DNA from 3 places in the Bacillus sp. CZDM1 genome. Region 3 is predicted to be linked to each of the others. Evidence: riboswitches for the same ligand, from Rfam matches in the RefSeq annotation. Region 3 holds a riboswitch; each other region holds the start of a gene.
What was found. A riboswitch is a leader RNA that binds a small molecule or an ion and turns the genes downstream of it on or off. The one in region 3 is predicted to bind cyclic di-AMP.
Positions count from the first base shown of each region.

Region 1: linked by a shared signal. The riboswitch ahead of ACY3XC_RS11350 (APC family permease) and the one ahead of ACY3XC_RS12450 (amino acid permease) in region 3 are both predicted to bind cyclic di-AMP.
Region 2: linked by a shared signal. The riboswitch ahead of ACY3XC_RS00270 (sporulation protein) and the one ahead of ACY3XC_RS12450 (amino acid permease) in region 3 are both predicted to bind cyclic di-AMP.

Region 1 covers NZ_JBUESO010000004.1:230,953-234,236, reverse strand. Annotated here, with positions in the region: gene ACY3XC_RS11360 (YheC/YheD family protein) at 1-1,169, opposite strand, end outside; gene ACY3XC_RS11355 (hypothetical protein) at 1,303-1,431, opposite strand; cyclic di-AMP (ydaO/yuaA leader) riboswitch at 1,513-1,653, shown strand; gene ACY3XC_RS11350 (APC family permease) at 1,791-3,284, shown strand, end outside.
Region 2 covers NZ_JBUESO010000001.1:48,504-51,787, forward strand. Annotated here, with positions in the region: gene ACY3XC_RS00260 (aminotransferase class V-fold PLP-dependent enzyme) at 1-322, opposite strand, end outside; gene ACY3XC_RS00265 (hypothetical protein) at 432-776, opposite strand; gene ACY3XC_RS00270 (sporulation protein) at 922-1,317, opposite strand; cyclic di-AMP (ydaO/yuaA leader) riboswitch at 1,423-1,563, opposite strand; gene ACY3XC_RS00275 (polysaccharide deacetylase family protein) at 1,725-2,450, opposite strand; gene ACY3XC_RS00280 (Cof-type HAD-IIB family hydrolase) at 2,571-3,284, shown strand, end outside.
Region 3 covers NZ_JBUESO010000004.1:457,572-460,855, forward strand. Annotated here, with positions in the region: gene ACY3XC_RS12445 (hypothetical protein) at 105-371, opposite strand; gene ACY3XC_RS12450 (amino acid permease) at 603-2,090, opposite strand; cyclic di-AMP (ydaO/yuaA leader) riboswitch at 2,267-2,407, opposite strand; gene ACY3XC_RS12455 (hypothetical protein) at 2,537-2,695, opposite strand; gene ACY3XC_RS12460 (aldolase catalytic domain-containing protein) at 3,056-3,284, opposite strand, start outside.

The sequences.
Region 1 (3,284 bases), 230 kb from region 3:
ATATCTACAGCTGCATTCGCAAAATGCACCCCCATGCTCTCAATTTCTTTGACTGTGTCAATAGCAATATGGGTTAATTCCTGATAGGTCAGGGATGCATACAAATCACTTTGCTGCAAGAAATCTGATACCATCTCTTTTTGAAATTTAACCAAAGGCATTAGTTTACCTTCATTCTCTCCAGATTGATCTCCTCGGGTAAACAAGCCCATAGCCTTCCACTGACCTGTTTGATCTTTAACAGTAATGATTCGAATTGACATCGTTCGATAACCTGTTACATCAATCGATTCCTGAATCAAATATTCTCCATCTTTAAAATATTGTTTAAAAATGGAATAGGCTTGATCCCGACTATTAAATTTGAAACTCTTAGTTTCCAAGGTTCTCAGATTAGATATAACGAGTGAGTTCGAGTTTTTTAAGTATACTCTTATGACTGAACGATTTGCGTTATTAAGTGGTTTAACTGTTAAATTAGGGAATTTCTTTAAAAAGTAGTACAGATCTTGAGGAGAACCATAAAGAATCGTATCGGGCAGGTAACATTTTACACCAATTGAATTTGCTAATTTCTTGTGAATACTCAATCTAGATAGAAAGAAATCATTAAAAATGACATCGCCAATGACTGATTTGAAATGCTGTATCCACGCAGAGCTTACAGAAGATGTCATCACAAAAATAGCTGAAGGATATGGGTAGGTACCTTCTTCCCATTGTTTTGTTCGTGGATTATAAAGATATCCTTTGGCTGTATGATTGATTTTATCAACATGGTCAAGAGAAAAGACAAGTATTGCACCTTTAATCTCATGATAAAGGAAAACATAATCTCGTAGTTGTTCAAGGTATTTCTTGATGGAGCTTTGATAATAACCAGCAAGTAAACCTATAAAGGGTCCTATTTGTATTTCGTTTCCATGCTGCTTAATTTCAAGACTGCAATGCTGAGGTATGTTCAGCATGTCCAAAATATCTTCAGATAGGCTTGCCCCATTCAAGGGTAGCTCATCAGAAATTTCTACAATAGATTGATAGGTTTTTGCTCCAAATCTGATCTTTCTAGCTGTAATTTGAGTAATTCCCATTGATTCTGCTAATTTGGGATGAAGAGTCAATATCCCACTGTTAGTGGTGTTTCTCGATAGCAGAATAACATTATCCATTTATATTCCTCCCAACCATAAATCCTGGATACGTTATTATATGTACTAATCATCGAGTTTGTCTTTAAAATGTGAGCGATTCTAACAATTTGGACAAGTGTACCATTGTTATACGGAAATATGGAATGGTGGATTAATTATCTTTTTCATCATTCTTTGTATTATTATTTTGTTCATCCGGAGGACCGTATATTTCATTGATTTCTTTTGCAAGTTCATCTAAAAATTCATCAGTCAATAACGGCTTTTTCTCTTTAGACATAAATTTCTCCAATCATATTTTTCTTTTAAAAATTTTAATTTACATTTGATAAACACAGGAGTATGATAATCACAGTTTCATATTTCTAAATCGCTGAGACCAATTGGTGCGGGGGAACCATTCATATGGATAGTATATCCAAGGGGTGAATCCTTTAATAGGTAGGGCTACTCAATGGCCCGAATCCGACAGCTAACCTCGTAAGCGTTAATGAGAAGGAAGGTGGAGCTTGTTGACAGAGCATATATGTCTACAGGTCTATTTACTTTGACTTGTGGGCATTTTTTTGTGCATTTTTGACAATTTAATAAGGTAATAGAAAGTTATTCACAATTTATGGTTTCTCGGGAGTGGAAAAAGTGGTTTCTTCAGTCAAAAGATTTTTAATTGGCAGACCTTTAAAGTCAACAGAATTAGGGGAACAAAAGCTCAATAAAACAAAAGCGTTGGCAATTCTTTCCTCTGACGCTTTATCATCGGTTGCGTATGGACCGGAACAAATCCTGATTGTGTTGGTGACTATTAGTGCGGCTGCCTTTTGGTATTCCATTCCAATCGCAATCGGGGTTTTAATCTTATTATTGGCGTTAATTTTATCCTATCGACAAATTATTTTTGCCTACCCTCATGGCGGAGGAGCCTATGTAGTATCAAAGGAAAATTTGGGTGTGAATTATGGGCTGATATCGGGAGGTTCTCTACTTGTTGACTATATTTTAACGGTAGCAGTTAGTGTTTCAGCTGGAACGGATGCCATAACATCAGCCTTTCCAGCACTACACGACCATAATGTGGGTATAGCGATTGTCTTTGTGTTATTTATTACAACATTAAACTTAAGAGGTGTAACAGAGTCTGCTTCTATTTTAGCATATCCTGTATATTTATTCGTCCTCGCTTTATTCATTTTGATTGGTGTAGGTATGTACAATATCGTAACAGGTCAGGTTCCAGCGGAATTGCATACACCTGTTGGTACACCTATTGCTGGGATTTCTTTATTTCTGCTTTTAAGGGCTTTCGCTTCAGGAAGTTCAGCACTTACAGGAGTTGAGGCGATTTCGAATGCAATTCCGAACTTTAAAGATCCAGCCCCAAATAACGCTGCAAAAACATTAGCAGCAATGGGCGGATTACTTGCTGTATTATTTTCTGGAATTGTATTTTTAGCTTATTATTATGGAATTAGGCCAAATGAAACGGTTACAGTAGTCTCACAAATTGCAGAGCAAACATTTGGGCGGAATTTTATGTATTTCTTTATTCAAGGGACTACGGCTTTGATTTTAATACTTGCCGCCAACACAGGGTATACAGCTTTTCCTTTGCTGGCAGTAAATTTAGCAAACGATAAGTTTATCCCAAGAATGTTCAAAATAAGAGGAGACCGGTTAGGATATTCAAATGGAATTTTAGTCCTAGGTTTAGCTTCCATCCTCCTAATTATATTTTTTAAAGGTCAAACTGAGCACTTAATACCACTATATGCGGTTGGAGTATTCATTCCTTTTACGTTGTCACAGACGGGAATGATGTTAAAATGGCTTCGTGAAAAGCCTCAAGGCTGGAAGGCTAAGCTATTTATTAATACCTTAGGTGCAGTGATTTGCTTTATTGTTACCATTATGTTCTTTTTAACTAAGTTCGCCCAGGTTTGGCCGGTATTGGTATTTTTGCCTGTCATTGTTATCGTTTTTTACCGAATTAGAAAGCATTATGAGGCCATGGGTGAACAACTAAGAATAAATGCCGACGAACCTGCAATTCCAATCGAAGGGAACGTAATTATTGTTCCTGTAGCAGGAATTACACAAGTGGTAGAAAATTCACTTAATTACGCAAAATCTCTAGGA
Region 2 (3,284 bases), on a different contig from region 3:
CAGCGTCGAAATCATTGGCATTTACATGTTCCTTGATGATTTTTTTTGATTGATTATAGATACCCGTCATCATTAAACTCGTAATATTTGATTCCGTATGAGTATTGGCCATAAAAGGACCCAATACCTCTGAAACCTTTTGTTCAATTGGTCGAAATAATCTTCCGCTTGCCGTCCAATCAGCATATATTATAGGTTTTCTTCCGTACGGCGAGTCAAATTCCTGATGATTGCCGATAACCTGAGACCGAAATTTTTGAAAATATTCCTCAAGATTGTCCGGCAGTGTATACCACTTACTTCCGATCCTTGCAGTAATCATGCTTCAACACCTCTCTGTGAGAATCTGTGTTAATTACTATATGCAAAGCTTTTTCACTTGCCGACAAAAAAAGCCTGATCCATTTGGACCAGACTGTTATCCTTTATAATTAAATAGGATTCTTTGCAGATTCCTTACGATTCACTTCATCAATTTTTTGAACAAACATGTGAAAAACTCGCTGCTTCTCTTCTAGGTCTTTTATATACTCTTTTAATTGGTTATAACTTTCCTCAAACGGTTTATGATACCTCTGTCGTATACTTTCAATAATTTCTTCGTTCACCGTTGATTGAATGACTTGCTTGGTAATCCCGTATTTGTAAGAATATACCTTTAACTCTTGTGCCACTTCTTCATATTCTTTATCAATTTCGATAAGGACTGATGAAATATCATCCTTCCACTCTTCTAGTGATTTCTGTAAATAGGATTTAACCATTGTGTCTTCCATCATTGCACCCGCCTAATAAAGTCTAATGTTACCTTCATTATAACGGTGATTGTTTACAGCCTAATTTCTAGTAGTTTACAATGCTATATCAATAAATAGGATAATGTTCCGATTTACATTAAATAACTAGTTTAATAGATACATACTAAGAAACGGCATCTATCATAATTGGGACATTTTGCGTAATATTGTTTGCATTTCCTAAATCAATATTAATGATTAAAGAATAGTTAAAAGTTTCTTGATTTTTTTTAATATCGTCAGGAACATTGATTAAGAACGAAATTTTTCCAGTCTGGTTTGGACTACACTCAAAAGAACAGAAAACGGAATGACTATTTACTATTTCTTCTACAAATGCCTGGGAATCAATCCCTACTAGATCGATATCATATCTTTTTATTTTATTTTTTAACAGGCCGCCTGTTATCTCAATGGTACCGTTAATAACACTTCCGGCTTCGTATACCTTCTTATCCAAATGGACCATTGTTTTTGGCAAACCTATCTTTAGCTTTGTTAAATAATCTTTTAATGTCATTTTCTTCACCTGTTCCCTAAAATAGGCATAATAAAAGACCAACAGTAAATCAAGCTGCTTAAAGTGTTAATCAAAACAAAAAAGCCCCTGTACTTGGCGGTCCATGACCTCCTTCGCTTTAGCCGACGAAGTTAGCTGACGGGTAGGATGGCGAAAGAAATTCTCATCCCTTCTACAATAGTAGAATTAGCCCCAATAAATTGGTTCCTCCGTACCCATTTTGATGGGTTTTGGCCGAAATATTTAATTTAATATTGATTATGACGATAATTTTATCCTCAACCTGATTACTTGTAAAGAGTGATATTCGCCTAAATTAACTGCCTAATCTCCAATTTTAAATAAAAACAATGATTTCTCTAGTGTTTGCTCATGTTTCATCGATATTTGACAACTTTGTCCCTTTTTTATTTTGTAATTAATTTTGCGAATTCTTTTAAATTGGTTGAATACTTAACATACAGTCGCGGCAGGTAAAAATCCTCGTTTTTGATATCCTTTTTCGAATAAATTTCTGGTGTTGTCGTCAATCCAAATGAATAAAACTTTTTCGTTTCTGAAGCTGTACGTTCATTATAACTTCCATATGGATAGGCTAGGGCAATGACAGGTTTCCCTGTTATCTTTTCTATTTTCTCCTTCGATCCTTTTAATTCATAGTGGAGATTTTCTGACTTTGTCAAATCTGGATGTGTAGCTGTATGCGACTGAACAGAAATAACACCAGAGTCCGACATCATTCTTAATTCTGAAATATTTAACCGATTTACATTACCGACAAAATCCGATATTACAAAAAAAGTTGCTTTTGGCTTAAAAGTTTCATCCTTTAACCTCTGGAGAATCTCAAAAGCGTTACGATTATTTTTATACCCATCATCAAAGGTTAGAAAAATAGGTTTCTTTATTTTACCAAGTTGATTCCACTGTTCGAATGTTACTAACGTATATCCCTGATTTTTCAAATAGATCATTTGCTTTTCGAAATTCTCGGGAGTTACAAATAACTCTTTGGACCCTAGACCGGAATAATTATCAATGGAATGATAAACTAAGATAGGTACCTTTTGCTGTGAAAAAACTTGGTCAGGCAAGCAAATGAGAAGAAGAAGAAGAACTACTAGTTTTAACATGCAGTAAAGCCTCCCTTTTTTTCCAAGCCAGTTTTACCTAGTATTCCTCAGTCCGTATGTTTTATCTCTTAAATAAACATGATAAACTGAAAGAATATACCTAATTTAAGGAGAGGTTTAATGTCTGATTATAAGGTTTTATTTTTAGATATTGATGGAACCATCATTAAGCCGGATGATACCATCGAGGATACTGCGATCAATGCAATTCGTCAGGTTCAAGAAAAAGGAATTGAGGTTTTTTTAGCCACTGGCAGACCTTTACATGAAATCAGGGAACTTGCGAAAGAGTTAAATGTCCATTCCCTCATTGGGTATAACGGTGCATTTGCCATTTATCAAGGTAAAGACCTATTTCAAGAGCCAATGAACAAGGAAAGTGTCAAACAATTTATTGATATTGCGAAAAAAAATCAACATGAACTTGTTTTGTATACGAAAGACCAAAATATATTTTCTGATATAGAAGCAGATGGTGTAAAAGAATTTATAGAAAAGTTTCACTTACATAAAAATGACTCCTATTCACCATCAAACGATTATGAAGTTCTCGGAATGACCTTGATCAATTTAAAAACAAAGGATACTGCATTATATAAACATGAAGATCAAATCCACTTATCACAAGTAAATCTTGAAGGTATGCTTCATTGTTATGACGTGATTAGAGATCAAGTCAATAAAGGCATTGGTGTTCAATATGTCCTGAAGCACCTTGGATTTAAGAAGGAAAATGCTATTGCATTCGGTGATGGAATGAATGACAAAGAAATGCTTCTGAGTGTTGGTGAAGGATTTGCAATGGGAAATGGCCATCCGGACCTCTTTCAATAT
Region 3 (3,284 bases):
ATCTGTTAGTTTTTCTAAAATGTATGGTTTAATGCATAAAATTACTTTGACAATATCATTATAAAAAAATGAAAAAAGCGACCCCGAAAAAAGAGTCACCTTCCCTAATTATTAATATTTTTCAAGTAACGATTTAAAACTTTCCTATACCGCCATATATCTTTACTATCAACCGGAAGCTCATGTATGTCCCAAAACGTTTGATATTTCCGATGTGCAGTCAGTGTGCCATCTGGATATTGCATAAATGTAAGGGTACCGCTGTTTACTTCATCTTGTACGGCAATGTAGTACTTCGAACCATCCCAACTTGCCAGCTCACCAAACCTCTCGCAAAACTGCTCCACATCCGCTTTACTTCGAATTATCATTATTTTCACTCCTTGCTTTAATAGTCTGATTTGATAGAATTATAACATACAACTCTTGGAAATTAGTATAAGTAAGATATAAGAACTAGAAATCTCGAATTTCACTACCCAAAAATAGAAAGATACTTTTTTGTAATTATTAATGAATGTGTTCCTAATGAAACAGGCTCTTGGGACCATTCCCAAGAGCCTGAATATTCTCTCCATCTTCAACAATAACCACGTTATCGTCTAATGATATTTTTTATCAAAGTCAAACTCAACTTCCTCAAGTTTAACCACTTTCGTTTTCTTAATCAATTTATATCCAAAATATAAACTAAGGAAGAACGGAATACCTAAGTAAGCTGCTACAACTCCGCCCCAATCAATCTGGTCGGCAAGAAAGGCTTGGAAATTTTGAGCTACTATTACGATAATTCCACAAGCAATCGCGAAAATTGGTCCAATCGGAAACCATTTTGCCTTATATGGTAACTTGTCTAGAGAATGCCCTTGAGCGATAAGAGCTTTTCGGAATCGATAATGACTGATGGAAATACCTAGCCAGAAAATAAATCCTGTTATACTGATTGCATTCATTAACCATATATAGACCATACCATCACCGAAGAAGGAAGCCAAAAAGGCAAGCGCACCTATAGCACAGGTTAGAATAATACCTGCAACGGGAACTCCACGGTTGTTAAGTTGTCCAAAAATCCTAGGTGCTTGTCCCGACTTCGCCATCGAATACAACATGCGTGTTGAAGCATATAAACTAGAATTACCCGCTGATAATACCGCAGTTAAAATAACCGCATTCATAATTGAAGCTGCAAAGGCAATCCCAGCCTTTTCAAAAATAAGGGTAAATGGACTTACCATCACATTATCATTTTGTAAATTCGGATTGGTATATGGAATAAGAAGCCCAATAACAGCAATCGCCAAAATATAAAAAATCAGGATTCTCCAGAAAACACTTTTAATTGCCTTTGGTACATTTTTGGCTGGATCCTCACTTTCTCCTGCCGTAACGCCCACAATTTCCGTACCTTGGAAAGAAAAACCTGCTGCAATAAATATAACAAAAACACTTAAAATACCACCTGAAAAAGGAGCATTATCCACTGTAAAGTTTTTAAACCCTACTGCTTCTCCTCCCATAATGCCGAAAATCATCAGAACACCAACAATAATAAATAGTACAATCGCTGATACTTTAATTAAGGATAGCCAATATTCCCCTTCCCCATATCCCTTAACAGATAAATAGTTTAATAGAAATATAAGTACTAAAAATGATGCACTCCATACCCAGGAAGGACTATCCGGAAACCAAAATTTCATGATCATGGTTGAGGCGGCTAATTCAGCAGCAATGGTCATCGCCCAGCTAAACCAGTAGGTCCATCCAATCGCAAAACCAAATGCTGGGTCTACAAATTTTGTCCCATATGTACTAAATGAACCACTAACTGGCATAAATGCAGCCATTTCCCCTAAACTCGTCATGATAAAAAAGACCATTGCGCCAACTATGGTATATGCAAGTAAAGCTCCTCCAGGGCCGGCTGTGCTGATTGCTGTCCCGCTGCTAAGGAACAGTCCAGTACCAATTGCCCCTCCGATTGAAATCATTGTTAAATGCCTAGATTTTAACTCGCGTTTTAATGTCTGTTCATTTTGTCGATCTACAGATTGCTGGAATATTTCTACTTCACGTTCTGGTAACATTTGCTTCAGTCCTTTCATTTTTTATAGAAAGCGGTTTCAAACATATGTAGGCTATTACCTTTTGAAAATAAATAATCCCCCTAGGAGTAGAAAATCTATTTAAGAAATAAAAAAAGTGTCTACAAGTCATGAGAAATAGACTTGTAGACACTAAATAATCGTGTCACAAGTTCCATCTTCCTTCTCATAAACGCTTACGAGGTTAGCTGTCGGATTCGGGCCTACTGAGTAGCCCTACCTTAAAAAGGATTCACCCCTTGGATTGATTAAATCCATATGGTTCCCCCGTGCCTAAATGGTTTCAGCGATTTAGAAATTTGAAACTATTTTCAATATTATAATAGTTGTTATCTTAAGAAAAGTAAAATACTTTTTTTCAAAAATATAAAATAATCTAAACTCCCCTATATACACTGTCAATACTTCTGAAAATTGGAAAAATCGGATTAATAATGTGATTCAACTATATCAAAATCATTATAGTAAATCACTTCACTGAGATATTTACACCCTTTTATACTCTTGTAAGTGGCTCTTGCTTCCTCTTGATTATCGAACTCAAACATTTGAATATTCTTTTCTAAATGCACCGTAATGACCCACATAATTATTCCTCACTTCATTTTTTTATTTTTAAAACTGAACCTTCTGAAAATTACTGATAAATAGAATCAGTTTTTTCTTTTACTGATTTTCACCATTGACAACATAATATTGTTTTATATCTTGTTCTTTTATAATGCAATAAGTGTGCCAAGATGATTTCCATTAGAAATATAGATTTTATAATTCTTTTAAATGGAATTACCGCAAAATTTCTTTGCCTATGCCAAAATATTTTGCATAGCAATGTTTAAAAAGGTGTTCACGCAAAGATTTTTTGCTACCTTACAATTGCATGTTATACGGTCTTTAGGTAAGACAAAAAAAGCACCTCTCAAGAGAGGTACTTTTTTCAATCTTACCTATTTCATTGCTGTTGCAATGGAGGCTTCGGGGGATGTTACCTTATCATAAAAATCGACGAATTTATCACGATTGTCGCTATCGCGGTAAGCCATGGCGACACGGGGATGTTCATTAAGAACACCAGAAATCATATACGGAATAATATAACCCCACTCCCACTTTTGACGCATGTCTAACATGTGCTTTTCAATCACTTCAAGTACTGGCTTAAGTTCATAGCTTGGT